Regions from separate parts of the Micromonospora sp. NPDC047467 genome, predicted to be linked through region 2. Evidence: riboswitches for the same ligand, from Rfam matches in the RefSeq annotation. Region 2 holds a riboswitch; each other region holds the start of a gene.
What was found. A riboswitch is a leader RNA that binds a small molecule or an ion and turns the genes downstream of it on or off. The one in region 2 is predicted to bind cyclic di-AMP.
Positions count from the first base shown of each region.

Region 1: it holds a riboswitch for cyclic di-AMP, as region 2 does, so the genes downstream of both, ABZ780_RS04200 (NlpC/P60 family protein) here and ABZ780_RS13605 (hypothetical protein) in region 2, are expected to answer to the same signal.
Region 3: it holds a riboswitch for cyclic di-AMP, as region 2 does, so the genes downstream of both, ABZ780_RS21925 (transglycosylase family protein) here and ABZ780_RS13605 (hypothetical protein) in region 2, are expected to answer to the same signal.
Region 4: it holds a riboswitch for cyclic di-AMP, as region 2 does, so the genes downstream of both, ABZ780_RS06660 (hypothetical protein) here and ABZ780_RS13605 (hypothetical protein) in region 2, are expected to answer to the same signal.

Region 1 covers NZ_JBEYTO010000002.1:3,440-10,279, forward strand. The annotation lists gene ABZ780_RS04190 (NlpC/P60 family protein) at 1-913, shown strand, start outside; gene ABZ780_RS04195 (N-acetylmuramoyl-L-alanine amidase) at 984-2,957, opposite strand; cyclic di-AMP (ydaO/yuaA leader) riboswitch at 3,192-3,327, shown strand; gene ABZ780_RS04200 (NlpC/P60 family protein) at 3,341-4,381, shown strand; gene dcd (dCTP deaminase) at 4,445-5,023, opposite strand; gene ABZ780_RS04210 (pyridoxamine 5'-phosphate oxidase family protein) at 5,101-5,655, shown strand; gene ABZ780_RS04215 (zinc metalloprotease) at 5,723-6,706, opposite strand.
Region 2 covers NZ_JBEYTO010000004.1:233,082-240,085, reverse strand. The annotation lists gene ABZ780_RS13625 (carbonic anhydrase) at 1-2, opposite strand, end outside; gene ABZ780_RS13620 (alpha/beta hydrolase) at 195-1,139, shown strand; gene ABZ780_RS13615 (AAA family ATPase) at 1,247-3,370, shown strand; gene ABZ780_RS13610 (cation diffusion facilitator family transporter) at 3,476-4,393, shown strand; cyclic di-AMP (ydaO/yuaA leader) riboswitch at 4,534-4,665, shown strand; gene ABZ780_RS13605 (hypothetical protein) at 4,719-5,738, shown strand; gene ABZ780_RS13600 (SRPBCC family protein) at 6,039-6,506, opposite strand; gene ABZ780_RS13595 (PfkB family carbohydrate kinase) at 6,678-7,004, shown strand, end outside.
Region 3 covers NZ_JBEYTO010000007.1:404,951-411,954, reverse strand. The annotation lists gene ABZ780_RS21945 (ATP-binding protein) at 1-4, opposite strand, end outside; gene ABZ780_RS21940 (M28 family peptidase) at 307-2,061, shown strand; gene ABZ780_RS21935 (SDR family oxidoreductase) at 2,125-2,823, opposite strand; gene htpG (molecular chaperone HtpG) at 2,986-4,902, shown strand; cyclic di-AMP (ydaO/yuaA leader) riboswitch at 5,122-5,294, shown strand; gene ABZ780_RS21925 (transglycosylase family protein) at 5,296-5,958, shown strand; gene ABZ780_RS21920 (hypothetical protein) at 6,048-6,398, opposite strand; gene dinB (DNA polymerase IV) at 6,525-7,004, opposite strand, start outside.
Region 4 covers NZ_JBEYTO010000002.1:524,438-531,441, reverse strand. The annotation lists gene ABZ780_RS06685 (hypothetical protein) at 2-967, opposite strand; gene ABZ780_RS06680 (copper ion binding protein) at 982-1,191, opposite strand; gene ABZ780_RS06675 (metal-sensitive transcriptional regulator) at 1,343-1,639, shown strand; gene ABZ780_RS06670 (heavy metal translocating P-type ATPase) at 1,646-3,604, opposite strand; gene ABZ780_RS06665 (YibE/F family protein) at 4,041-5,408, shown strand; cyclic di-AMP (ydaO/yuaA leader) riboswitch at 5,575-5,705, shown strand; gene ABZ780_RS06660 (hypothetical protein) at 5,710-6,729, shown strand; gene ABZ780_RS06655 (carbonic anhydrase) at 6,803-7,004, opposite strand, start outside.

The sequences.
Region 1 (6,840 bases), on a different contig from region 2:
CGCCGCGGCCGTCGGCGCCGGCATGCTCGCCGTTCCGGCGCAGGCTGAGCCCACGGTCGACGAGATCGAGGCGCAGATCGACAAGAAGTGGGAGCAGTTGGAGCCCACCATCGAGCAGTACAACAAGGTGCGGGCGGACCTGAAGGTCAACCGCAAGAAGTCGGCCGACCTGCAGAAGAAGATCGAGCCGCTGGCCCTGCAGAGTGAGTTGGCGCTCAACCGGGTCGGTGACCTCGCGTCCCGCTACTACATGTCGGGCCCCTCGCAGGAGATCGGCGCGCTGCTGGTCAGCGCCAAGCCGGACACCCTCACCGAGCAACTCACCCTCCTCGACCGACTCGCCGCGCGTGAGCGCAAGGAGGTCGAGGGCGTGCTGGCCGTCCGGGCCAAGTACGACGCCGAGAAAGAGAAGCTCGACGCGCTGATCGGCACCCAGACGAAGCAGCAGAACGACCTGGCGGCCAAGAAGAAGCAGATCGACGTCGAGATCAAGAAGCTCGAGGCGTCGCTGCCCAAGACCACGGTCAAGACCACGGGCTGCCCCACCATCAACGGTGTGGTCAACGTGGCGGCCCAGAAGGCGATCAAGACGGCCTGTCAGCAGGTCGGCAAGCCGTACGTCTGGGGTGCCACCGGCCCGAACTCGTTCGACTGCTCGGGCCTGACCCAGTACGCCTACAAGTCGGCCGGGATCAGCCTCACCCACCACACCGGCAACCAGTGGAACGAGGGCAAGGCCATCTCGCGGGCCGACGCCCGCCCCGGTGACCTGGTGTTCTTCTTCAGCGACCTGCACCATGTCGGCCTCTATCTGGGTAACGACCAGATGGTGCACGCCCCGCGCGCCGGTAAACCGGTGCAGGTGGCAAGCATCAACCACATGCCGGTCGCCGGGTTCCGCCGACCCGGCTGATCCCCACCAGGCACGACGACGGCCCCCGGTCACCGACCGGGGGCCGTCGCGGTTTTCAGCGGTACGCCGGTCAGCGCGGCGCGCCCACCGGGGACGGCAGCACCTGCACGTCGGCCAGGTTGACGTACATGATGCGGTGGCCGAACTGGATCTGCACGTACCTGTTCTCGCCGCGGATCACCGTCCAGTCGCCGGGCGAGGAGCCGTCGACCGTGCTGGCCCGGTAGTACTCACCGGGCAGCACCGCGCCGACGGCGTACCGCTGCCCGGCGGCGAGGGTGTACTGCAACGGCGAGATCGCCTGGTAGGGCACACCGGCCGGGTAGGCGGCCTGCTCCGGGTACGCCCGCCCGTACACCGGAATGGTGGCGCGGCCGGGCTTCGGGGTGACCACCACGCCGACGGTCCAGGTGGCGGTCGGTGCGGTCTTCGGGTTGTGGAACCAGGCCCGCTGCCCGAGGTACCAGATGGCCGTCCAGTCACCCTGCCGCCCGGCCAGCGCGTACGTCTGGCCGGCGGAGGCGCGGGCGCCGTGGTCCGACACCTCCATCGTGTTCGGGGTGCCGTCGGGGCGCAGCGCGATGTCGTTGACCAGTGGCGCGTCCGCGGCCGGTGCGGTGCGCAGCACCACCGACGACGATCCGCGCGGCGGGCACGGAACGCCGGGGGTGACGCATCCAATGAACGCCGGCTGGTTGGTGGCGTAGTCCGGGTCGATCCGGACCAGGCCGGTCGCCGGGGTGCCGGTGTCCAGGCGCGGCGCGTGCAGCAGGTCGAAGTAGTGCGTCCAGTCCCAGTACGGTCCCGGGTCCCAGTGCATCCCGCGCACGGTCGACGCGGTGGTGCCGGGCACGTTGTCGTGGCCGATGATGTGCTGGCGGTCCAGCGGGATGCCCAACCGCAGCGCGAGGTGTCGGACGAGCTTCGCGGACGTCCGGTACATCGCCTCCGTGTACCAGGTGCCCTGCGCGGCGAAGCCCTCGTGTTCGAGCCCGATCGACTTGGCGTTGACGTACCAGTTGCCGGCGTGCCAGGCAACGTCCTTGGTCTTGACGTGCTGGGCGATGTGCCCGTCCACCGAGCGCAGCGAGTAGTGCCAGCTCACGTACGTCGGGTCCTGGACGAGGTTCAGGGTGGTCGCCCAACTCGCCTCGGTGTCGTGGATGACGATGTATTCGATCTTCTGCCGGGCGGGCCGGTCGGAGAGGTCGTGGTTGCCGTAGTCCCCGTCGCCGAACGCCTCGTACGGCGCGGGAATCCATTCACACGAGATGGTGCGCGGGCACTCCAGACCATCCGGGCGGGCGAGCTTGCGCAGACCCAGCCGGTCCAGCCAGGAACGCTCCGGCCGTACCGTGCGGGCTGGCAGCGTGACCCGCTGACCGTCGTCGGTCACCCGGGACTCGCCCGCGCCGATGGTGGTGAAGACCTCGTCGGCGAAGGCCGCCGCGGCGTCGGCGCTGTCCGCGCCGGCGTAACGGGCCACCGCGCCGTACCAGGCGGACGGGTCGCTGCCGGCGCCGACCGGCGCGCCCAACTCCCGTTGGTACGCCGCCAGCAGCGCTGCCCCGCCGCGGATGTTCACGTTGGCGTCGGTGCGTAGCGACTCGGGGGCCGCCCCGGTCAGCGCGGCGGCGGCGTCCACGGTCTGCAGGGCCGCGCTGGGCGGCGCGGAGTCTGCGGTGTGGCGGGGTGCCAGCGTGGTACGCGAGTCGTCGCCGCGCGGGTCCTCGGTGCCGGCGTCGTGGTGGCCGCGTCCGGGCAGGGCGGTCACGTGCCGGGCGTCGGTCAGGTGCATCGGGCCGTAGCCGCCGCTGGTGCTCGGTGTGCCGGCGTTGCTGTCCCAGCGGGACTCCAGATAGGAGACGCCGAGCAGCACGGCGGTCGGTACGCCGTACTCGCTGGCTGCGGCGGCGTACTGCTGCTGGCGGTCGGCGGTGGCTGCGGCGGCGGCCGGACCGGCGGGCAACGGTAGTGCGGTCGCGGCGACCACGGCGGTGACCAGCAGTGCGTGCCGGCCGGACGACAGGGTTGGATGGCGCATCGAACCCCCTAGATTGCGTGGGTAAGGGTGAGGCCACCCTCCCGCCGGCCGGGAGTCTGCGTCAATACCTTTCCATGTATGCACACGTCCGGAAGGAAACTTTCGCCCACGGTCCGTGACCCCTCCGGATCGGTACGGAGTGTCACGGCCCCACGGGTTGCGGATTGGTAACGGCCGTCTCTACTCTGGTCATTTGTCGGCCCGGTGGCAGGTCTGCCCGTCCCGGGCAGTAACGGACCGACACCGCCGAGTCGCTTGCGAGCGAGCCGGGGACCCAGGTTCCCCGGGGTGAATCCGCAGTCACTGCGGTAGGGCGCCGACTTCCCGCCCGAACCCGTCAGCTAACCCGGTAGGCGGTCAGGAAGAAGGAGTACGGAACCCCGGTGGCACTTCATGCCCCGCGGCCGTCGTCCGGGCGGTCGGCGTCAGCCGACCCGACACCGACCGCGCCGCGTCCACGCTGGCCCCGCTTCACCACCGCCCTCGCCGCCCTGGTCGGCGTCGCCGTCGTCCTGACCGGCAGCGCCACGGCGGCCCACGCGGACCCGTCCGTCGCCGAGATCGAACGCCAGATCGACGCCGACTGGAACAAGCTCGAACCGATCATCGAACGGCACAACGCCACCCGCACCGACCTGGCCGCCAAACGCAAGCAGGCCGACGCCCTGGCCGCCCGGATCGCTCCGCTGGAGCGCCAGGTCGACGCCGCGATGGACAAGGTCAGCGCCCTGGCCGTCCGCGCGTACATGGGCGAGAACGTCTCCACCGTCAACGCCGTGCTCGGCAGCCGGTCACCCAGCGAGATGGTCGGCCAACTGGAGATGCTCGACCGGTTCGCCCACAACCAGCAGCAGGACGTACAGCAGGTGTCCGACCTGCGTGACGAGCTGGCCCGGCAGAAGGCGCCGCTGGACGAGATGGTGGCCCAGCTGACCCTGACCGAGGCGCAGCTGGCGGCGAAGAAGAAGCAGATCAACGCCGAGATCGACAAGCTCCAGAAGCTGCGCCTCAAGGTGTACGGCAACGGCGGCGGCGGTCCGCTGCGTCCGGCGCCCTGCCCGGCCAGCTACCCCGGCGGCGGCGCGGGCACGGCGGTCAAGTTCGCCTGCGCCCAGATCGGCAAACCCTACGTGTGGGGCGCCGAGGGCCCGAACTCGTACGACTGCTCCGGGCTGATGCTGGCCGCGTGGGCCAAGGCCGGGGTGTCCCTGCCGCACAACGCCGCGCAGCAGAGCCGGGTGACCAAGGACGTCAGCCGCGCCGACCTGCGCCCCGGTGACCTCGTCTTCTACTACAGCGACATCCACCACGTCGGCATGTACGTCGGCAACGGCTGGGTGGTGCACGCGTCCCAGGCCGGTCAACCCGTCAAGATGAAGAAGGTCGACGACGGCCCGATCCACAGCTACGGCCGCCCAGGCTGAGCCTCTGCTGGTCGAGGGCCCGTCGCGATCCGTCGCGGCGGGCCCTCGTCGTTGACCCGACCCTCAGCGGGTCGGCCAGGCCCGCCAGTTCTGCCAGGAGCGGCTCGGCGTCGGCCCCCGCTGACCCTGGTAACGCGAGCCGTAGACCACCGAGCCGTACGGGTGGTCGGCCGGCGAGGAGAGCCGGAAGATGCAGAGCTGCCCGATCTTCATGCCCGGCCAGAGGGTGATCGGCAGGTTCGCCACGTTGGACAGCTCCAGCGTCACGTGACCGGAGAAGCCCGGGTCGATGAAGCCGGCGGTGGAGTGGGTGAGCAGGCCGAGCCGGCCCAGGCTGGACTTGCCCTCCAGGCGGCCGGCGAGCTGGTCGCCGAGCGAGATCACCTCCAGCGTCGAGGCGAGCACGAACTCGCCCGGGTGCAGCACAAACGGCTCGCCGTCGGGCACCTCGACCACCGAGGTCAGGTCGTCCTGTTGCATGGCCGGGTCGATGTGCGTGTAGAGGTGGTTGTTGAAGACCCGGAACAGCCGGTCGAGTCGTACGTCGATGCTGGACGGTTGGACCAGGGTGGGCTCGAAAGGGTCCAGGCCCAGCGCGCCGGCCTTGATCTCGGTGACCAGGTCGCGGTCGGAGAGCAGCATCGGACCACCATAGCGAGGCACGCGGTGACCAGCGTGTCGAGGTCGCTCTTCGTACATTTGTTCGATAGAATGCCGGCATGGCTTCCTGGTCCGATTTCGCCGCCGACGAGCCCCGACTCGCCGACGGGATCCGCGTTCTCCTGCAGCAGTACGGGCCGGGCTTCGGCTACCTGGCCACGGTCCGCGCCGACGGCGGTCCCCGGGTCCATCCGGTCTCCCCGGTCATCACCGACGAGGGTCTGTTCTGCTTCATCATCGACTCGCCGAAGCGCCGTGACCTGGAGCGGGACGGCCGCTATGCGCTGCACTCGTTCCCACCGGAGGAGAGCGACGACGAGGCTTACGTGGCGGGGCACGCCTGGCCGGTGACCGATCCGGCGCGGGTGGCCCGGCTGGCGCAGACCGCCCGAGCGGAGCCGCAGGTCGACTGGCGGCTCTTCGAGTTCACCGTCGACGTGGCGATGCTGACCCGCCGCGAGCACCAGATCACGGGCATTCCTGGTCTCCCGCCGAGCCGTCCGGCCGTTCGGGTCTGGCTCGACCCGCACGCCCCGACGGCTGCGGCGCCGCTCGGCGTACCCCAGACCCGCCCGACCCGTCTCAGCCGTGACGTCCAGTGCACGGCCGCCTGACCACCGCCCGAAGACGCCGGTGCCGGCTTCGTCGTGACGGAGCCGGCACCGGTGGTACGCGGAGAAGTTAGGCCGCGCGGTACGCGTTCCAGGCGGTCAGCATGCGGCTGGCCTGTCCCGGGGTGAACTGATACATGCACGAGTCGTAGGTGTAGTCCATGAAGTTGGTGATCGGGTCCAGCCCGGCCGCCGAGCAGGTGTTGCGCCCGGTCGGGCACTGGTAGGCCGGCGACGCCTCGGCCGGGGTGTCGCTGACGCTGTCACCCGAGCCACCGCAGCCACCCTGGAAGGTGTGGTAGAGGTTCAGCCAGTGACCCACCTCGTGGGTGCCGGTGTCGCCCTGGTTGTAGTTGGTGGCGGTGCCGCCCGGCAGCGACTCGTTCAGCGCGACCACGCCGTCCATGCTGCTCAGGTTCCGCTGCGGGAAGGTCGCCCAGCCCAGCAGGTTGTTGCTCAGTTCGCCGAGGTAGATGTTGAGCGTGTTCTTGCCGCCCACCCGCAGCGAGGACTTCATCGACCGCTCCGCCGACGAGCCCTGCACGATCGGGTACCACGATGGGTTCGTCACCCGGTTGATCTTGTCGAGGCGGAAGGCGAACGCGGTGACCGCGCCGCCGGTCGCGCCGGCGTACGCCTGGTTGAGCACGTTGATCTGGGCGGTGACCAGCGAGTCCGGGATGTTGCCGCCGGCCCGGGTGCTGTTCTCCTGGATCACGTGCACCACCACCGGGATGGTGACGGTGGCCAGTGCCGTCGCGCCGGCACCCGTGCGGAAGTTGGCGCGCTCCCGCAACGCCGCCGCGAGGTCGGCTTCCCGGTCGCGGACCTGGTCGGCGGTCAGTTCGTTCGGGTCGTGCTTGGCCGCACCGCCGGGCCTCATCCGGGCGTTGGCGTGGCTGTCGGCCGGCTCCACGCAGGCGCCACCAGGCGCTGCCGAGAGGGCTGAAGCAGCCGGCACGACACCTACGGCGGCGGTGCTGAGCAGCAGCGCGAGGGTTGTCGACGCGACACCGGCGGCACGCCGGGTCAGCAGGTTGGGACGGAGTCCCATGGGCCCACCTCTTTCTGGCGGCGCGGCAGGGGGTGTGTCACGCCATGGCGGAGAACGTGTGGCAGACGTTACAACCCATCGATGCATTTGAGAACGACTATATGTTGCCGTGAGGAAACTTCTTGCTGGCCCGC
Region 2 (7,004 bases):
ACCGGTCCGCCCACCGGCGGTCCGGGCGTTGCCTGCGCCGACCCCATGCCGTCCAGCTTGGCCCGCCGACGATGGGCGGGGGCCGGGTCGGGAATGTTCGCCTCGGCGCGATTGGCGTGGTGTCATGGCGGGTAGCCGGTGTTACCGCCGGGTATCCCGGTGCTGGTGGTTCCTGGCGGCCCTGGGAGGTGGCGATGCCGGAGCGGTTCGAGGTCGGTCTGCCCGACGGCGTGCGGCTGCACGTCGAGACCACGGGGCCGGCGGACGCCCCGGTCACCGCCATCCTGCTGCACGGCTGGACGCTGGACGGGCGCGCCTGGCACCGGCAACTCGACGCGCTCACCGGGATGCCGGACGGCGCGGTGCGGGTGGTCACCTTCGACGCCCGGGGCCACGGACGGTCCAGCTGCATGGCGTTGCCCACAGCCACCCTGGCTCAGCTCGGGGACGACCTCGCGGCGGTCATCGACGCGGTGGCGCCGGCCGGTCGGGTGGTCCTGGTCGGCCACTCGCTGGGCGGCATGACGATCATGGAGTACGCGCACCGCCATCCCGCCCACTTCGCCGCCCGCACGGCCGGCCTGGTCTTCGTCTCGACCACCGCCGAGGGGCACACGCACACCGCCTACGGACTCTCGCCGCGGATCACCCGGCTGATCCGGCTCGCCGAGACGACCGGGGCCGGCGTACTGGCCCGGTGCGGCTCGTGGCGACCGCCCCGGCCGCTGCTACGCGCGCTGCAACCGAGCATCCGCTGGATGCTCTTCGGCGACCGCTGCGACCCGGCCGACATCCGGCTGGTGACCTCGGCGGTGGCCCACGCCTCGCTGCGCTCGATCGGTGGGTTCCGCGCCTCGATCGGCGCCCAGCGCCGGCTGGACACCCTCGCCACGCTCGCGCACCTGCCCGCCGCCGCCCTGGTCGGCGACCGGGACCGGCTCACCCCGCCGCCGTGCGCCGAGTCGATCGCCGCGGCGCTGCCGGCCACCGAGCTGACCATCTGCTCCGGCGCCGGGCACATGCTGATGATGGAGCGTCCGGACGAGGTGAACGCCGCGCTGACCGGCGTCCTGCGTCGGGTGCTCGCCGAACCGCCGCCGCGGGCCAGCGACGCGAGCGCCGTCAGGACGGGTGCCTGACCACGTTCCCGCACCTCGGGCGCGCCGGACCGGAGCGAGGGCCGTACCCTTCTGCGGTTGGCCCGCGCGGTTCGCGCCGCTCGCCGGCGACATCGAAGGAGCGTGCGTTGACCGACCAGACCGCCCTGGAGCAGGAGATCGCCGTCGAACAACGGCACCTCGACCGGGTGTACGCCCGCCTGGCCGAGCTGCGCCAGTCCGCGGTCCGCGCCGAGCGCGACGGCTACCGGATGGCCCGGGTGGGCACGTTCGGCGCGCTCGTCGAACGGGACGCGATGGTCTTCCACGCCGCGCAGCGTCGGCACACCCTCGACGCCGAACACGAGGGACTGGTCTTCGGCCGGCTGGACCTGCGGGACCGTCAGGTGCTGCACGTCGGGCGGCTCGGCATCCGCGACGAGGACGCCACCACGCTGGTCGTCGACTGGCGTGCGCCGGCCGCCGCCGCGTTCTACCAGGCCACCCCGGCGCAGCCGCTGGGCGTGGTGCGGCGCCGGACCATCCAGTCCCGGCGGGAGCGGGTCACCCGCATCGAGGACGACCTGCTCGATCCCACCGCCACGCCGGAGGGGATGACGGTGGTCGGCGACGGCGCGCTGCTGGCTACCCTGTCCCAGGCCACCGGCCGGGGCATGCGGGACATCGTGGCGACGATCCAGCGGGAGCAGGACGAGGCGATCCGGTCGCCCGGTTCCGGGGTGACGATCGTCGCCGGCGGACCGGGCACCGGCAAGACCGCCGTCGCCCTGCACCGGGCGGCCTTCCTGCTGTACTCCGACCGCAGCCGGTACGCCGGTGGCGGCATCATGGTGGTCGGCCCGTCCACCGTCTTCGTCGAGTACATCGCCTCGGTGCTGCCCTCGCTCGGCGAGGACACGGCGACCCTGCACTCGCTGGGCACGCTCTTCCCGGGGATGACGGCCACCCGCACCGATCCGCCGGAGGTGGCGGCGGTGAAGGGCTCGCTGCGGATGCGTCGGGTGCTGGAGCAGGCCGCCCGGGACGCGGTGCCGGGCGGGCCAAGTGAGCTGCGGCTGCTCTACCGGGGCGGGTTGCTGCGGCTGGACCGCGCCGAGTTGGACGCGATCCGGGACCGCGCGCTGCACCGGGGCGCCCGACGCAACGAGGCCCGCCGGGCCGGCTTCGACGGGATCTTCGCCGCGCTCTGGGCGCAGGCCCGTCGTCTGAACACCGGCACCGGCCGGCTGCCGGAGCAGCGGTCCTTCGAGGGCGAGATCGCCGAGCGGCCGGAGTTCCGCGAGTTCCTCAAGGCGTGGTGGCCCCGGCTGCACCCCCGGCACGTACTCGGTTGGCTGGCCCGTCCGGACCGGCTGCGTCGGTACGCCGGCGGCATCCTCTCCGGCGCGGAGATCCGGCTGCTCGAGGCGGCGTACCGGAGCCTGGACACCGACGGCCTCACCATCGCCGACATCGCGCTGCTGGACGAGTTGGACGCGCTGCTCGGCAAGCCGGCGCAGCCGGCGCGGGCCCGGCGCGACCCGTTCCAGCTCGCCGGTGGGGTCCGGGAGCTGACCACCCTCGGCGACCGCCAGCGGGCGGCCCGCGCGGCGGCGCGGGAGCGCCCGGCGGACTACCGGGACTACGCGCACGTGGTGGTGGACGAGGCGCAGGACGTCTCGCCGATGCAGTGGCGGATGATCGGCCGGCGCGGCCGGCTGGCCTCGTGGACCGTGGTGGGCGACCCGGCGCAGACCGCGTGGACCGGCGACCCGGAGGAGCTGGCCCGAGCCCGGGACCAGGCGTTGGGCCGCCGCAAGCGGCACGACTTCACGCTGACCACCAACTACCGCAACTCGGCGGAGATCTTCGCGGTGGCGGCGGCCGAGATCCGCCGGCTCTATCCGGACCTGCCGCTGCCGAGGGCCGTCCGCTCCACCGGGGTCGACCCGGTGGAGCTGGTGGTGCCGGCAGCCGGGTTGGAGACCGCGGTCGTGGAGGCGGCCGCCGGCCTGCTGGCCGAGGTGGACGGCACGGTGGGGGTGATCACGCCGGTCCCCCGCCGGGACGAGGTCGCCGGTTGGCTCGGCGCGCTCGGCGCGTCGCGGCTACAGGTGGTGACCAGCCTGGAGGCCAAGGGCATGGAGTACGACGGCGTGGTGCTTGTCGCACCGAGCGAGATCCGGGCGGATCCGGGGGCGGGCGTACGCACGCTCTACGTCGCGCTGTCCCGTGCCACCCAGCGGCTCACCACCATCGACCCGATCGGCTGAATCCGAATCGGCGCGGCCCGGAGTCGGCACTGCCGGACAGTTGCATACATAGCGATGTGAGCATACATTTGACCCGGTCCCGGACGGCAACGGAGGGTGGGTGTCGTGGGTGCAGGTCATGACCACCACCACGCCTCGGTCGCCAATGCCGCGCACCAGCACCGGGGCCGACTCTGGGCGGCATTCGGGCTGCTCGCCACCCTGATGGTGGTCGAGGCGGTGGCCGCCCTGCACACCGGCTCGCTGGCCCTGCTCTCCGACGCCGGGCACATGTTCACCGACGTGCTCGGCATCGGGATGGCGCTCGCCGCGATCACCGCCACCCAACGGGCCACCGGCGACCCGCAGCGCACCTTCGGGCTCTACCGCCTCGAGGTGCTCGCCGCCCTGGCCAACGCCGTCCTGCTCTCCGGCGTGGCGATCTACGTGGTGATCGAGGCGATCCGCCGGTTCGGCGACCCGCACGAGGTGGTGGCCGGCCCGATGCTCGCGGTGGCCGTACTCGGCCTGCTCGCGAACGTGGTCGCGTTCGCCCTGCTCCGCACCGGGGCCCGGGAGAGCATCAACCTCCAGGGCGCCTACCTGGAGGTGCTCGGCGACCTGCTCGGCTCGGTCGGCGTGATCGGGGCGGCACTGCTCATCACGGTCACCGACTGGTGGTGGGCCGACCCACTGGTGGCGGTCGCCATCGGCGTGTTCATCCTGCCGCGCACCTGGCGGCTCGGCCGCGCCGCGGTCCGCATCCTGGTGCAGGCCGCCCCGGAACACCTCCAGGTCACCGCCGTGCACGACCGGCTGGCCGCCGTGCCCGGCGTCGTCGAGGTGCACGACCTGCACGTCTGGACGCTCACCTCGGGCATGGAGGTGGCCTCCGCACACCTGACCATGGCCCCCGGCGCGGAGGTCGGCGCCGTGCTCACCGCCGCGCGTGCCGCCCTCCAGGAAGACTTCCGGATCGAGCACGCCACGCTCCAGATCGAGCCCGGGGCCGCACCCGGTGCCTGCGGTGCCGTCACCTGGTGACAATTTGCCGAGATTTCATCGCATTAGTCGACATTCACGGTGACGACGTAGGCACCGTCCGTCACATTGGCTGCACCTGCCCCAGCGGCACCGGTAGGCTCGGTCTCGGCCACCACCAGGCGGCGCCCTCCCGGCGCCGGTGGGGGCCGCCGCCTAATCGCCCGAGAGGGCGAACCGGGGAACCACGTTCCTGGGGTGCATCCGCGTCAGCGGTAGGGATCTTCCGTCCCGAACCCGTCAGCTAACCCGGTCGGCGGCTAACGGAAGGACACGCATAGTGGCACCAGCACGACCCCCCGCCGCCCGACTGGCGGCGCTGATCGTCATGATGTTCACCCTCGGCGTCGCGATCCCGGCCGGCGCAGCCTCGGCCGCTCCCCCGGCCGCCCAGCGGGCCGCCGCAGCACCCAGCGACGACGAAGAGGGTGGCACCCCGGCCCTGCGGGCCCAGCTCGAAGCGGCCAGCAAGGGCTACCTCGACGCGAAGCGCGCCCTGGACACCTCCGTACAACGGCAGCAGCAACTCGCCACCAAACTGAAGACCACCGAAGCCGAGATGAACGAGCGCAACGGCAAGGTCGGTCAGATCGCCGGCGTCGCGTACCGCACCGGCCGGCTCAGCACCGTCTCGGCGCTGCTCAGCACCAACACCCCCGAAGGCTTCATGGACCGGGCCGCCGCGCTGGACGTGGTCGCCGCCAACGAGGACCGGGCACTGCGCGACCTCCTCGCCACCAAGGACGAGGCCAACCGCACCCGCGTCGCCCTCGACGGCGAGATCCGCGAGCAGCGCAAGCAGGTCGAGGTGATGGCCAAGCGCAAGGAACAGGCCGAGCGAGCCCTGACCGTGGCCACCACCAAGCCGCAGACCACCACCGCCGACACCAACTCCAACCGGGGCACCTCCAGCGCCAACGCCAAGGCCGCGCCGCGCAACTCCGACGGCTCCTGGCCGTCCGAGTCGTGCAGCGTCAACGACCCGACCCCGGCCAACGGCTGCATTACCCCCCGCACCCTGCACGCCCTCAACCAGGCCAAGGCCGCCGGCTTCACCCGGTACGTCTCCTGCCACCGCTCCGGCGGCTCCGGCGAGCACCCCAAGGGCCGGGCCTGCGACTTCGCCGCGCAGAAGAACGGCTTCGGCGGAGACGCCACCGGCGGCGACAAGACGTACGGCAACAACCTGGCCGCGTACTTCATCCGCAACGCCGACCGACTCGCCGTGCTGTACGTGATCTGGTACAGGCAGATCTGGCTACCCAGCAGCGGGTGGAAGTCCTACAGCGGAGCGGGCGGCGACCCGTCCAGCGATCACACCAACCACGTGCACCTGTCCGTGTACTGACCCGACCCGGCCGGCGCCTCTCCGATGTGGGGCGCCGGCCGTCGGCCCTCAGGCCGCTGAGCGGGCTGGCCTGGCACCGGCCGCACCCCGATTGCCCGGCAACGCCAGCCATGATCGCGCTGCAACCAGGATGTAGTGGCCTCGCAAGCAGCCGGAGGCCACTACATCCTGGATCGAGCACGATCATGGCGAGGTCGCCGCGCACAGGACGCGGCTCGCGGCGCGGCGCGGCGGCGCGCGAGGGCGCGAGGGCGCGGCGGCACGGCGCGCGTGGGCGGGGCGGCGTGGGCGCGGGTGTGGTCAGGCGGGGGTTGGGGGGTTGTCGGTGCGGTCGAGGGCCGCGCCGAGTCGGGTCGCCAGGGCCAGGTGGGCGGCTCTGGCCTGGCGAAACGCGTACCGGAAAAGGGGCGCTGGCGCCCGCAGGGTGATCTCGACGTCGATCCGGACCAGGCCGTCCGGCTCGGTGCGTAGCCGGGTGTGGTTGCGCACCGTGGTGGCCGGCCACTGGCGGGCCACCGTGACGATCTCGTCGTCCTCGCAGACCAGCACGTCCGCCTGGTAGGTGGTTTTGAAGCGCAGCGGGCCGGCGGCCAGCCGGTCGTTGATCGTGTAGCTGGCCCGGGCGCCGGGCCGGGGCGGGACCCGGCGAACCCGGATGATCAGCGGATGCAGCTCGCCCTGGCGGGTCAGGTCGCTCAGCAACGCCGCCGCGTCGGCGAGTGAGCAGCGGGCCTGGACGGTGTAGCTGAACGTATCGCTGCTGAACACACCGTCTCCTGCCGTCGATGGTCGCACGATCGTCCCGTACCCCGGTCAGGCTGGCAACGCCCGGACGGACGCCGGCCGTTGCCCCGGCATTCGCGGCGCGTTATCACTACCGTCGGCTGTGGGGATATCACCGGTCGTGACGGAGGGCGGAGACATGAACGGCGATGCTCGGTGAGCGGGCACGTGATGGTCTTCGCGCCCACTCCGCAGCTGACGGTGACGGTGGACCAGCCGAACGACCATCCCGAACTGCACCTGCACCCCGGCGGGCAGGGTGTCTGGCAGGCCCGCATGGTGCTGTCGCTCGGGGTCGACGTGGTGCTCTGCGCCGCACTCGGCGGCGAGATCGGCCAGGTGCTGGAGCCACTGCTGGTCAGCGAGGGCGTGGACCTCAAGGTGGTGGTCCGTGACTCCGGTAGCGGCGGGTACGTGCACGACCGTCGGGACGGCTCCCGGCAGGAAGTCGCCGACGTGCCGGGGCAGCCGCTGAGCCGGCAC
Region 3 (7,004 bases), on a different contig from region 2:
TCACGCTCGACCCGGCCTCATCGCAAGCCCCCGTTCCGGGCCTGATGACCCCTGCTGGTGGTACGTACCCATCCTGGCACCTCCCCTCACCTGTGCCGACGTCGGCACCCGCCTGTCCCACTGCCGGGCGGGTGTGGGCTCGCGGGTGCTCGGCCCGGGGGAGGAGGCGCGAGTTGGTGATACCGGCGGGCGGCTGCGTGGTGGTATGTCCGGCGTCGAGCCGGTGGGGTTGGGACGAACGACCGATGCCTACGGAATAGATATCTGTAATTGTCTCGGTATCTCTCCAACCCCCGAGGAGCCCCTATGAGAGGCAGAACGCTGAGCGCGGCAATCGCGCTCACCGTGTTCGCCGGGACGGTGACGCTGGCCGCCCAGCCGGCAACCGCGTCACCCACCACCGGAACGGCAGCGGCCCGGCCGATCGCCGCGTCAGCAGCCGTCCTGGCAGCGCCGGACATCTCCATCACCAACGTCCAGGCGCACCTGACCCAGTTCGGCTCCATCGCCAGCAGCAACGGCGGCCACCGGCGGGCCGGCTCGGCCGGCTACACGGCCTCGCTCAACTATGTGAAGAACAAGCTCCAGACGGCCGGCTACACCGTCACCGAGCAGTACTGCTCCAGCTGCACGTACCCCTCGAACAACCTCATCGCGGAGTGGCCCGGCGGCCCGACCGACCAGGTGGTCATGTTCGGCGCCCACCTGGACGGCGTCTCGGCCGGCCCGGGCATCAACGACAACGCCACCGGCTCGTCCGCCCTGCTGGAGAACGCCCTGGTCCTGGCCGCGCAGAACCCGACCATGACGAAGAAGGTCCGGTTCGCCTGGTGGACCGACGAGGAGCAGGGGCTCAACGGCTCCCGGTTCTACGTCAACTCGCTCAACACCACCCAGCGCGGCTACATCAAGGGCTACTACAACTTCGACATGGTCGGGTCGACCAACGGCGGCTACTTCATCAACCGGGTCACGTCCACCACGGCCGCGCCGCTGAAGGCGTACTGGGACTCGCTGGGGTTGCAGCCGGAGGAGAACGTCGAGGGCCAGGGCCGCTCCGACGACTACTACTTCCAGCAGGCCGGCATCCCCACCTCGGGCTACGCGGCGGGCGCCAGCGCCCGCAAGACCAGCGCCCAGGCGGCCAAGTGGGGTGGCACCGCCAACTCCGCGTACGACCCCTGCTACCACCGTGCCTGTGACACCACCGCGAACGTCAGCGCCACGGTGCTGAACCGGGCGGCCGACGGCGTCGCGTACGCGCTGTGGGAGCTGGCTGTGGGCGGGGGCACGCCGACCAACGACTTCTCCGTCGCGGTCAGCCCCACCACCCGTACCGTGGCCCGGGGCGCCAGCACCACCGCCACGGTGACCACCGCCACGACCTCCGGGTCGGCGCAGTCGGTGAGCCTGTCCGCCTCCGGGGCGCCCAGCGGGGTGAGCGTCTCCTTCAGCCCGTCCTCGGTGACCTCCGGCGGCTCGTCGACGATGACCCTGACCGCGTCGGCCAGCGCGGCGACCGGCACCTTCACCATCACGGTCACCGGCACCGGCTCGGTCACCCGCACCGCCAGCCTCACCCTGACGGTGACCGGCACCGGCGGCTGCGCCGGTGGTCAGGTGATCGGCAACGGCGGCTTCGAGAGTGGCACCACGCCGTGGACCGCGTCCTCCGGGGTGATCACCAACTCCAGTAGCAAGCCGGCCCGGACCGGGTCGTACAAGGCGTGGCTCAACGGGTACGGCAGCACCCGCACCGAGACCCTGTCCCAGTCGGTGACCGTGCCGGCCGGGTGCGCCAGCTACACGCTGTCGTTCTGGACGCGCATCGACACCGCCGAGACCACCAGCTCCACGGCGTACGACAAGCTGACCGTGCGGATGGGCTCGACCACGCTGGCGACGTACTCGAACCTCAACGCCTCCAGCAGTTACGTCCAGCGCACGCTCAACGTGGCCGCGTACGCTGGGCAGACGGTGACGCTGACGTTCACCGGCACCGAGGACTCGTCCCTGCAGACCAGCTTCGTGATCGACGACGTGACGCTGCAGGCGAGCTGACCGCGTACCCCGTCAAACGGGCCGTCGCCGGTGTTCCCGGCGGCGGCCCGTCGCCGTCACGGGTCAGGGCAGTTGCGGGTAGAGCGCGCCCACCCCGCCGGCGAGCCCGGCCTGGACCTGCCGACTGATGTCGTCGGCGACGATCTCGTACGCGTCGGACTCGATGCCGTCCACCCCGATCCGGGCGATGACCGCCGGGTCGGACTTCGGCTGGGTGACGGCGGCGGCCATGTCGGTGTCCATGTAACCGACGTGCAGGCCGGCGACCCGGACGCCCCGCTCGGCGAGCTGGGCGCGCAGCGCGTTGGTCATCGCCCACTCGGCCGACTTCGCGGCGCCGTAGGCCGCGTGCCTTGGGAAATTCACCCAGGACAGCACCGAGAGCACGTTGAGGATCGTCCCGCCGCCGTTGCCGACGATGACCGGCTCGAACGTCCGGATCATCGACAGGGTGCCCAGGTAGTGGGTCTCCAGTTCGAGTCGGACGAGGTCCAGGTCGCCGTCGAGCAGGTTGGTTCCGGAGTCGATGCCGGCGTTGTTGATCAGGAGGTTCACGTCGCCGGCGAGCTGGGCGGCGGCGGTGACCGAGGCGGGGTCGGTGATGTCGAGGCGCACCGGCGTCACGCCGGGCAGGTCGACGGTGTCCGGGTTGCGGGCGCCGGCGTAGACGGTCGCGCCGCGGGCGACGAGTTCGGCGGCCAGGTGCCGGCCGAAGCCGCGGTTGGCGCCGGTGACGAGGGCGGTGCTTCCAGCGATTTTCATGGGCGTCACGCTAGCCGACCTGACTTCTGTTGGGCAAAGTCAGGTAGGTCACGAGAGTCGCCCTCCTGGATCGGGAATATGACCCGGACGCGGGCACGACCCAACCGGTGACGACTCGTATCCTGTGCGCGAACCTCCGCACGAGCCGAGAAGGGAGACGGTGTGAGCAACCAGGCCGAGACGTTGGAGTTCCAGGCCGAGGCGCGTCAGCTCCTGCAGTTGGTGGTCCACTCGATCTATTCGAACAAGGACGTCTTCCTGCGGGAACTCATCTCGAACGCGTCCGACGCACTGGACAAACTGCGACTGGCCACGATGGTCGACAAGGACCTCGTCGCCGACACCGACGACCTGCACGTGACCATCGAGGTCGACCGGGACGCCCGCACCCTGACCGTCCGGGACAACGGCATCGGGATGACCCGCGACGAGGTCGTCCAGCTGATCGGCACGATCGCCAAGTCCGGCACCGCCGAGTTGCTGCGCCAACTGCGGGAGTCCGCCGACGCTCGCGCCTCGCAGGACCTGATCGGGCAGTTCGGCGTCGGCTTCTACGCCGCGTTCATGGTCGCCGACCGGGTCACCCTGCTGACCCGCAAGGCCGGCGAGACCGGCGGCACCCGCTGGGAGTCCACCGGCGAGGGGACGTACTCGATCGAGACGGTCGACGAGGCGCCGCAGGGCACCACGGTGACGCTGCACCTCAAGCCGGCCGACACCGAGGACAACCTGCACGACTACACCGCCGAGTGGACCATCCGGGAGATCGTCAAGCGATACTCCGACTTCATCGCCTGGCCGATCCGGATGACCGTCGAGCGCCCCGGCGCCGACGGCGCGGACGCCACCAGCGAGGTGCAGACCCTCAACTCGATGAAGGCGCTCTGGGCGCGGCCCCGCGACGAGGTCGACGCCGCCGAGTACAACGAGTTCTACAAGCACGTCAGCCACGACTGGGCCGACCCGCTCGAGGTCGTGCACATGAAGGGCGAGGGCACCTTCGAGTACGAGGCGCTGCTGTTCCTGCCCAGCCACGCCCCACTGGACCTGTTCTCCCCGCAGGGCCGCCGAGGCGTCCAGCTCTACGTCAAGCGCGTGTTCATCATGGACGACTGCGAGGCGCTCGTCCCGACCTACCTGCGCTTCGTCAAGGGTGTGGTCGACGCGCACGACCTGTCGCTGAACATCTCCCGGGAGATCCTCCAGCAGGACCGGCAGATCCAGATCGTCCGCCGCCGCCTGGTGAAGAAGGTCCTCGCCGCGGTCAAGGACCTCAAGGCCAACCACGCCGAGCGCTACCGGACCTTCTGGACCGAGTTCGGCGCGGTGGTCAAGGAAGGCCTGATCGACGACACCGACAACCGCGACACCCTGCTGGACATCCTGTCGGTGGCCTCCACCCACGACCCGGCGGAGCCCACCGACCTGGCCGGTTACGTGTCCCGGATGAAGGACGGCCAGAGCGACATCTGGTACGCCACCGGCGACTCCCGGGCCACCATCGAGAACTCCCCGCACCTGGAGGCGTTCCGGGCCAAGGGCCACGAGGTGCTGCTGCTCACCGATCAGGTCGACGAGGTGTGGGTCGAGCGGGTCGGCGCGTACGACGGCCGGCCGTTGCGGTCGATCGCCAAGGGTGAGGTCGACCTGGACACCGACGAGGAGAAGCAGCAGGCCGAGGCCGAGCGCGAGCAGCAGCGGCAGGAGTTCGCGGCGCTGGTGGACTGGCTGGGCACCACCCTGGCCGACAGCGTCCGGGAGGTCCGCCTGTCGTCGCGGCTCACCACCTCACCGGCCTGTGTGGTGGGTGACGCGCACGACCTCACGCCGACCCTGGAGAAGATGTACCGGGCGATGGGGCACGAGATCCCATCGACGAAGCGCATCCTGGAGATCAATCCCGGTCATCCTCTGGTCGCCGCGCTCCGTAAGGCCCACGAGCAGGGCGATTCCGCCGAAACCCTCACCGAAACCGCCGAGCTGCTGTACGGCCTGGCGGTGCTCGCCGAGGGCGGCGACCTGGCCGACCCGGCCCGCTTCACCCGGACGCTCGCCGATCGGCTGGCCCGTACCCTGTAGACCGTTTTCCCCGGCCGGCGGCCGCCCGAACAGTCGGGCGCCGCCGGCCGCTTCAGTCGACCTGATCGGAAACGGTCCATCGTGGTCACTTCACAGGTCAGCGGGGTTCGCAACCGCTGAGCGGGCCGCTCAGCGTGGCCCGGTGAAGAACTTCACAGCGGTTGGGCGATCGTCATCGACCGTGCCTAACGTCGGTCGGGTTCGCCACAGCGGACACCACGGCCGGCAACGCCAAATCCTGCCCCCGGTCGTCGGAACCCAGTCACCCGGGCAGGAGCGGGGGACCCAACGTTCCTCGGTGCATCGTCACCTCGGGGTGAAGCCGCCACCGCGCGGCCGGGCTCCTCGGCCCGAACCCGACAGCTCACCTCGCCGGCGTGGAGGAAGCTCACCATGACGTCTGTCTACACCCCCCGTCATCGACGGGTCACCACCCGCCGCCTCGCCGTCGGCACCCTGGCCGTCGGCGCGGTCACCGGCGCCGTCGCGCTCTTCGGGCCGGCGGCCCCGGCGCAGGCCGCGGTCAACTGGGACGCGATCGCCAAGTGCGAGTCCGGTGGCAACTGGAAGATCAACACCGGTAACGGCTACTACGGCGGTCTGCAGTTCGCGCAGAGCACCTGGGCCGGTTACGGCGGCAAGAAGTACGCCGCCCGCGCCGACCTGGCCAGCCGCGGCGAGCAGATCGCCATCGCCGAGAAGGTGCTCAAGGGGCAGGGCATCGGCGCGTGGCCGACCTGCGGCAAGAAGGGCGGCTCGTCGAGCGGCTCCGCCACGAAGTCGACGAAGTCCACCTCGAAGTCGTCGAAGTCCGACAAGACCACCAAGCCAAAGGAGCGGTCGTCGCGCGGCGAGCAGCCGGCGACCCGCAACCACGAGCGCACCACCCCGGCGGCCAGTGGCGACACGTACGTGGTGAAGCCGGGCGACACGCTGTCCGAGATCGCGCAGAGCCACCGGCAGGCCGGCGGCTGGCAGGCCCTGTACGAGCGCAATCGGCAGCTGGTCGGTGCCGACCCGGGTCTGATCTTCCCGGGTCAGCGGCTCAGCCTCTGACGGTTGACACACACGAACGCTCGGCCGGGTCACCGGCCGAGCGTTCGTGTGTGTCGTGCTGTCAGCCCGGATGCCCGTGCGGGCCGCCGTCACGCCGCCGAGACGGACGCCTTCGGCCCTCGCTGCGACGCCGCCGGGCCGGCGTTCCAGCCCCAGCGGGGGGCGGGCACGGCGGTCTCCCCGGGACGGTCCGCGCCGCCGTCGATGGGAGCCTCGGCCGAGTCGTGGTTGCTACGGGACAGGCGCAGCGACTGCTCGGCGCCGTTGCGGGCCGCGCACGGCCAGGACTGCCCGGCGCACTGGAGGTTGCGGCAGAGACCCTCGTCGTCCGGCTCGTGGGCGCTGAGCACATCCACCGCCAACTGCCAGAGCAGAGGGTCGGTCACGTCGTGCGGGCGTTCGGTGCGACGGCTCGGTCGGTTGCTGGTGTCGTCGGACATCGTGTGGGTCCCCCCTTGTCAGGCTGTACCCCCCAAGGGTCACCTGTCAGCCGCTGGCTAAACCGCCGACCTGCTGTGATGTGTCTCCGATCGCAGCTTGAGCAGGTGGAAAAGCACGCGGACCGGTCAATCTGGCAGCCGCGGCATCTCGACGCCCGGGTCCCGGCCGAGCAGCACCGCGCGGGTGAGCGCCGTCGACCCGAACCGGTCACGGACCGCGTCGACCGCGGCGTCCAGGTCGGCTCCGGGGGTGGCGTCGAACGGCAGCTCCGGTTGAACAGGGTTGTCGTCGAGGTTGCCCACCGACACGCCGATCAGCGTGACGCCCCGCCGGCCGACCTCCGGCAGCGCCGTCCGCAGCAGCGCCCGCGCGGCGGCCAGCAGGGGTGTCGTGTCCGCGGTCGCCTTGCCCAGGGTGTGCGAGCGGGTGGCCCGGGTGTAGTCACCGAAGCGCAGCCGCAGCATCACCGTGCGCCCGGATCGACCGGCCGCCCGCATCCGCCGGGTGACCCGGTCCACCAGGCCCGCCAGGATGGCGTCCAACTCCGCGGGCGCGTGCGGGGTACGACTCAACGCGTGCTGCGCGCCCATCGAGCCGCGCCGTCG
Region 4 (7,004 bases), on a different contig from region 2:
GTCAGTTGTGCCCGTGGCCGGGGGTGCCGTGGTCGGCGCCGTCGGTCGGTGCGGGTCCGCTCGGGTCGCCGCCGTTGGGCGGGGCGTCGGCCGGTGGGGTGCCGGCCACGACGGTGAACTCGGCGGTGTGCACACTCCCGCCGTGCCGGAAGTCGAGGTAGAGCCGGTAGCTGCCGGCCGACGGCACCTCGGCCAGGAAGGTGACGGCGGGGCCGGGTTTGGTCCGCCCGTCGCCGGGTGTCCCGTCCGGGTGCACGTGCAGGTACGCCAGATCACCCCGGCGCAGTGCCACCAGATGCCCGTACGCGCCCAGGTAGGGCTCCAGGTCGGTGACCGGCTGCCCGTTTCGGCTGATGGTCAGGGTGAGCGGTGAGGTGCGGCCGGGCTGCGGCTCACCGGTCAGCGTGACCGTGTAGCCGTCGACGGTGGTGCTGGTGGCCGGGGCGGGCAGGGGCCGTTCGGTCAGCGCGCCGGGGACTGTCACGTCCACCCCGAGGGTCAGCGGCTCACCGCCGGTCGGGGTGAAGTCGGCGAACGCCCGCCACTGCCCGGGGCCGGCCAGCGGGTTGTCGACCCGCCAGGTGCCGTCCGGTGCGAGGTCGGGGTGGACGTGGCGGAAGCCGGACAGGTCGCGCCGGGCCACGATCAGGTGCATCCGCTTGTCGTGCGCCACGTCGTACCGGGTCACCGGGCGGCCGTCCGGCCCGGCGATCCGGAACGCGAACTCGCCGGCCGGCGCGGCGACCGGTTCGAGGGTGTAGCCACGGTCGGAGACGAGCAGGCCACCGGGGAGCAGACCGGCCGCCTCGTCGTGCGCGGTGGGGCCCGAGGTGTGGGCGGCGCCGCCGTCGTGCCGGCTCTCGGCGCTCGGAGCGGCCGGGTCGGCGACCCGGCCGATCCCGTACGCCGCGCCGAAGACCGCCGCGAGACCGAGGGCGAAACCGCCCAGCCTGGTCACCGTGTTCATCCCGGGCCGCCCGATCACGCCTCGACGAGGTCGTAGCCGGCCTCGTCGACGGCGGCCCGGACCGACTCCACGGCCACCGGCTGCTCGCTGCTGACGGTGACCTGGCCGGTGCCGAGGTCGACCTGAACGTCGTGCACGCCCGCGATGGCGCCCACCTCGGCGCTGACCGCGCTGACGCAGTGCCCGCAGGTCATGCCCTTCACCTGGTACGTCGTGCTGACCATCGAATGTCTCCCTCTGTCATCTCCGAGCCTATACCCCCCGGGGGTAAGTCGGAGACGGATCCGTGCCCTTGTCATGTACCGGTACCCGGTGGGGGTATCCCGGCGAGAGCGACAGTACCATACCCCCCAGGGGTACGCTATCCTGGTCGCCATGACCGCACCGACCCCGATCCGCGGATACACCGCCAGCAAGGACCAGCTACTCACGCGACTTCGGCGCGTCGAGGGGCAGGTCCGGGGCATCGAGAAGATGGTCGACGAGGACCGCTACTGCATCGACGTGCTCACCCAGATCTCCGCGATCCAGGCCGCACTCGACAAGGTGGCCCTGGGCCTGCTCGACGGGCACGCCCGGCACTGCATGCACGAGGGGGCGGCCGAGGGCCGGGCCGACGAGATGGCCACCGAGATGATGGCGGCGGTCGGCCGGCTCATGAAGCGCGGCTGACGACCCTCAGTCCGGTGCCGGGTCGAGACGGACCCGGCGCAGCAACTGCGCGTTGAGCGCCACGACGATGGTGGACGCGGACATCAACAGCGCGGCCACCGCCGGGCTCAACGCCACACCCGCCCAGGCCAGCACTCCCGCCGCCAGCGGCAGCGCCACCACGTTGTAGCCCGCCGCCCAGGCCAGGTTCTGCCGCATCTTCCGGTACGACGCCCGGGACAGCCGGACCACGGCACCCACCCCGCGCGGGTCCGACGACGCCAACACCACCCCGGCGGACTCGATCGCGACATCGGTGCCCGCCCCGATCGCGATGCCCACGTCCGCTCGGGCCAACGCGGGCGCGTCGTTCACTCCGTCGCCGACCATCGCCACGGTCAGCCCTCGCCCCTGGAGCTCGGCCACCCGGCTGTCCTTCTCCGCTGGCAGCACCTCGGCGAAGACCTCGTCGACTCCGGGCCGGAAGCCGAGTTGGGCCGCGACCGCCTCGGCCACCGGACGGGCGTCACCCGTGATCATGGCGATCGTCCGTACGCCCTCGGCACGCAGCTCGCCGATGGCCCGCTGAGCCTCCGGACGCACCTCGTCGGTCAACGCGAACGCGCCGAGCACGGTCCCCGGCAGCCGCACCAGATGCAGCACCGCCGCGCCCCGCGCCGACCACCGCCCGGTCGCCTCCTCCAACTCCGCCGGGAGCGACAGGCCCAGCTCCCGCAGCAGCGCCGGCCCGCCCACCGCGTACTCCGTACCGTCGACGGTGGCCTGCACACCGCGGCCCGGCAGCGATCGGAACTTGGCAGCCGAGGCCGGGCCGGCACGCCCGGCCGCCGTCACGATCGCCCGGGCCAGCGGATGCTCGCTGTCCGACTCGACGCCCGCCGCGATCCGCAGCACCTCGCCCCGCTCGGTGCCCGCCGCCACCACCACGTCGGTGACCACGTGCTCGCCTCGGGTGAGGGTGCCGGTCTTGTCGAAGAGCACCGCGCCGACGGTCCGCATCCGCTCCAACGCCAACCGGTCCTTGATCAGGATTCCGGACCGCGCGGCCAGCGCGGTCGAGAGCGCGACGACCAGAGGGATGGCCAGACCGAGCGCGTGCGGGCACGCGATCACCAGAACCGTGACCGCGCGGACCACCGCCTCGTCGGGCTGACCGAGCGCGGTCCAGACCAGCACGGTCAGCACAGCGGTGCCGGTGGCCACGTAGAACAGCGCGGCGGCGAACCGGTCGGCCAACAGTTGCGCCCGGCCACCGGAGGCCTGCGCCTGCGCGACCATCCGCTGGATGCCGGCGAGGGCGGTCTGCTCACCGAGCGCCTCGACACGGACCCGGACAGCCGAGTCGGTGGCCACCGTACCGGCCACCACCCGATCGCCCGTCGACCGCGCTACCGGCCGGGACTCACCGGTGATCATCGATTCGTCCAGTTCGGCGTCACCCTCGACGATCCGGCCGTCCGCCGGCACCCGACCCCCCGGGCGGACCAGCACCACGTCGTCGATCCGCAGGTCGGTCACCGGCACCGCCTCGACCCGCCCGTCCGCAGCCACCCGCTCGGCCTCGTCCGGCAGCAGCGCGGCCAGCGCCGCGAGCGCGCCCCGCGCCTGCCCGATGGCCTTCATCTCCTGCCAGTGCCCCAGCAGCATGATGGTGACCAGCGCGGCCAACTCCCACCAGAAGTCCAGGTCGAAGGCGCCCACGCTGGTGGCCAGCGATGCGGTGTAGGCCACGGTGATCGCCATCGCGATCAGCAGCATCATGCCCGGTGCCCGGTCCCGTACCTCCCGGACCGCGCCGACCAGGAACGGCCAGCCGCCCCACCAGAACACCACCGAACCGAGCACCGGGCCCACCCAGGATCGGCCCGGTACGTCGCTCAGGCCCAGCTGATCCGAGACGAGATGGCTGGTCAGGACCACCGGGATGGTGAGCACCAGGCAGACCCAGAAGCGGCGACGGAACATCGCCGGATCGTGCCCGACGTGCTTGTCATGCCCCGCGTGCTTGTCGTGCTCCGCGTGCTGCGTGGGCGCGGCGGGGGTGGCGTGCCGCTGGCGGTCGGGGTCGGGCGCTGACGGAGCGGGCATTCCTCCAACATGCCCCGCCGGTGGCCGCCACGCGAGTGGTTCGCCTATCCGACACCCCGTCACGAACTGCAAGCCCGCTGTGGCCTGGTTAGCATTTCCCAGGATGACTCTCCATACGACGCCGCACACCCAGGCTGCGGCGCCACCACGTCGTGGCGCCACTGCCGGTCAACCGTGCCGGGCGATTACCGTCCGTGATCGAACGATCGTCAGTCGGCGGTCCATCGCGCCTCTCGCAGCCGTTTCCCTGTCAACGGTGAACCGACCGGTCCGCTGACACGTACCCCGCACCGGATCGTTGGGAGTTCTCGCATTGGGTTCCGACCACAGCCGTTCCGCTCCGCCCGCCCCGCCGGGGGTGCGACGGATCCTCGTCGCGACGGTGGTGCCGCTCTTCGTGGCCACCGTCCTCGCCGCGGTGGTGCTCTGGCCGCGCGACGGGTCACCGCGCGCCGGTGGCGAAGCGGACGTGCCGCGATACCACGGCACGGTGACCCGGGTGGTGACCGAGCCCTGCCCGCCGGCGGCGAACCCCGAGGGCACATCGGCCGCCGGGGACGGGCCGTGCGGCACGGTGGACGTACGGGTGGAGGACGGGCCGAGCGCTGGGCAGCAGGTCCAGACCCCGGTCCCCGCCGGGCCCGGAGCGCCCCGGGTGGCGGTGGGCGACGAGGTCATCATGGTCGAGTTGACCGATCCGACCGATCCCGCCGCCAGCAGTTGGAACATCGCCGAGCACCAGCGGGGAACGCCGCTGCTGTGGCTGGCGGTGGTCTTCGCCGCCGCGATCGTCGCGTTCGGCCGATGGCGGGGCCTCGCCGCGCTCGCGGGGCTGGCGGCCAGCTTCGCGATCCTGCTCACCTTCGTGCTGCCGGGCATCGCCGCCGGGGGGTCACCGCTGCTGGTGGCGGTGGTCGGCGCCGCGCTGATCATGTTCGTGGTGCTCTACCTGACGCACGGGGTCACCGCGCAGACCTCGGTCGCGGTGCTCGGCACCCTGGGCAGCCTCATCCTCACCGGCGTCCTCGCCACCATCGCCACGGCCGCCACCCACCTCACCGGCTTCGGCAGTGAGGAGGCGACGACGCTGTCGATGTTCCAGGGCGACGTGGACCTGCACGGTCTGCTGCTCGCCGGGATCATCATCGGGTCGCTCGGCGTGCTCGACGACGTGACGGTCACCCAGGCGGCCACCGTCACCGAGTTGGCGAACGCCAACCCGGGGCTGACCCGGTTGCAGCTCTACCGGGCGGCCACCCGGGTCGGCCGCGCCCACATCGCCTCCACGGTCAACACCATCGTCCTGGCGTACGCGGGCGCGTCACTCCCCCTGTTGCTCCTGCTCACCGCCGACTCGCGGCCGATCGCGCAGATCCTCACCAGTGAGTTCCTCGCGCAGGAGATCGTTCGCAGCGCGGTAGCCACACTCGGCCTGATCGCCGCCGTGCCGCTGACCACCGGGCTGGCCGCGGTGGTGACCGCGGCCGGGCGGTCGGATGCCACCCCGTCCGCCGATGCTCCCGCCCCGCGCCCCCGACCGGACCGGGCAGAGGCACTGGCGGCACTCGGCTCACCGCGAACGGGTCGACCCGACGGGCCGGACCAGACGCGGACCCCACCCCCACCCACCGCCACCGATCCGTGGCCGCAGTCGAACAGGAGCACAGATACGGCATGGTGACACTCCTCAGCGTGACCGGATCGGGCAGTCGTCCTGGAGGCCACGTCACTGGTCACTCAACGCCATGGCGAAATGACGCTTTTGGTGGGCATCCAGGCGTAGCTCACCCGGTCGACTCTCGGGTAACCTCGCTGCCGGTTACCGATGTAGGCGCGAAGCGGCGCCTGCGGTGCCACCGCCCAATCGCCAACCGGCGAGCCGGGGACCCAGGCACGTGGGGTGAATCCGCAGCAGCGGTAGGGGCCACTTCCGCCCCGAACCCGTCAGCTAACCCGGTCGGCGGTCGACGGAAGGGAACATTGTGACGGCACCCCTACGCCGCTGGTTGACACCCGTGGTGGCCGTGATCGCCGCACTGACCGTGCTTGCCGGGCCCCTCCCAGCCCACGCCGCCCCGGCGACCCCCACACCGTCCGGGCACGAGGAGGACAGCGAGCCAAAGCTGCTCAACGACGTCATCGAGCAGGCCAACCGCGACTACTCCGCCGCCAAGTCCAAGTTGGACAAATCCAAGAAGCGGCAGTTGGAGCTCGCGATAGAGGTCGACCGGGCCAAAGCCGACCTGGAGGCGCTGGCCCCGCAGGTCGGGCAGATCGCCGCCCAGTCGTACCGGACCGGCCGGATCGGCGCGATCGCGATGCTGCTGGAGAGCGACGCTCCCGACTCCTTCGTCCAGCGCGCCGCGACGCTCGACGAGATGAACATGGTCAACGAGAAGAAGCTCGCCGAGGTCAACACGGTCAAGGCCCGCGCCGAGCAGGCCAAGCTGGCCCTCGACACGGAGGTCCGCGAGCAGCAGAAGCAGACCGCACTGATGGCGAAGCGCAAGAGCGAGGCGGACAAGGCGCTCTCCCTCGTCGGCGGGAAGGGCTTCACCGGCGGCCTGGTGGATGCCACCTCGCGGGTCGCGAAGATCGGCCCGGGTCGCACCGCCGACGGTGACTGGAAGCCGCAGTCGTGCAGCGAGGACGACCCGACCACCTCCGGCTGCGTCACGCCCCGCACGCTGCACGCGTACAAGGAGGTCAAGCTGGCCGGCTTCAACCGCTTCGTCGGCTGTTACCGCCCCGGCGGGCCGTGGGAGCACCCGAAGGGCCGCGCCTGCGACTGGTCGCTGCAGAAGAGCGGCTTCGCCCCGTGGCACAACGAGGACACCCGCAAGTACGGCAACAACGTCGCCGCGTTCCTCATCCGTAACGCCGACCGACTCGGCATCTACTACGTGATCTGGAACCGACAGATCTGGTTCCCGGCGACCGGGTGGAGTTCGTACAGCGGGCCGTCGAACCACACCGACCACGTCCACATGTCGCTGCTCTGACCACGCCTACAGCAGTCGACGAGGGCCGCCCCACATCGCGCGGGGCGGCCCTCGTCGCGGGTCTCGGGCTACGTCAGGCGGCGGCGGGCGCCGCCGGGCCGTCCGGGGCGGCGGGCACGTCGAGCGTCGCGGCACCGGCCGGTACGGGGGTCACCGGACGCACTCCACCTGCGGCGAGGCGGTACGACACCCCCACCACCGCGCACCGCCCCTGCGCCACCGCGTCGGCCAGCACCGGCGACTGCCCGAGCAGCATCTCGACGGTCTGTGCGATG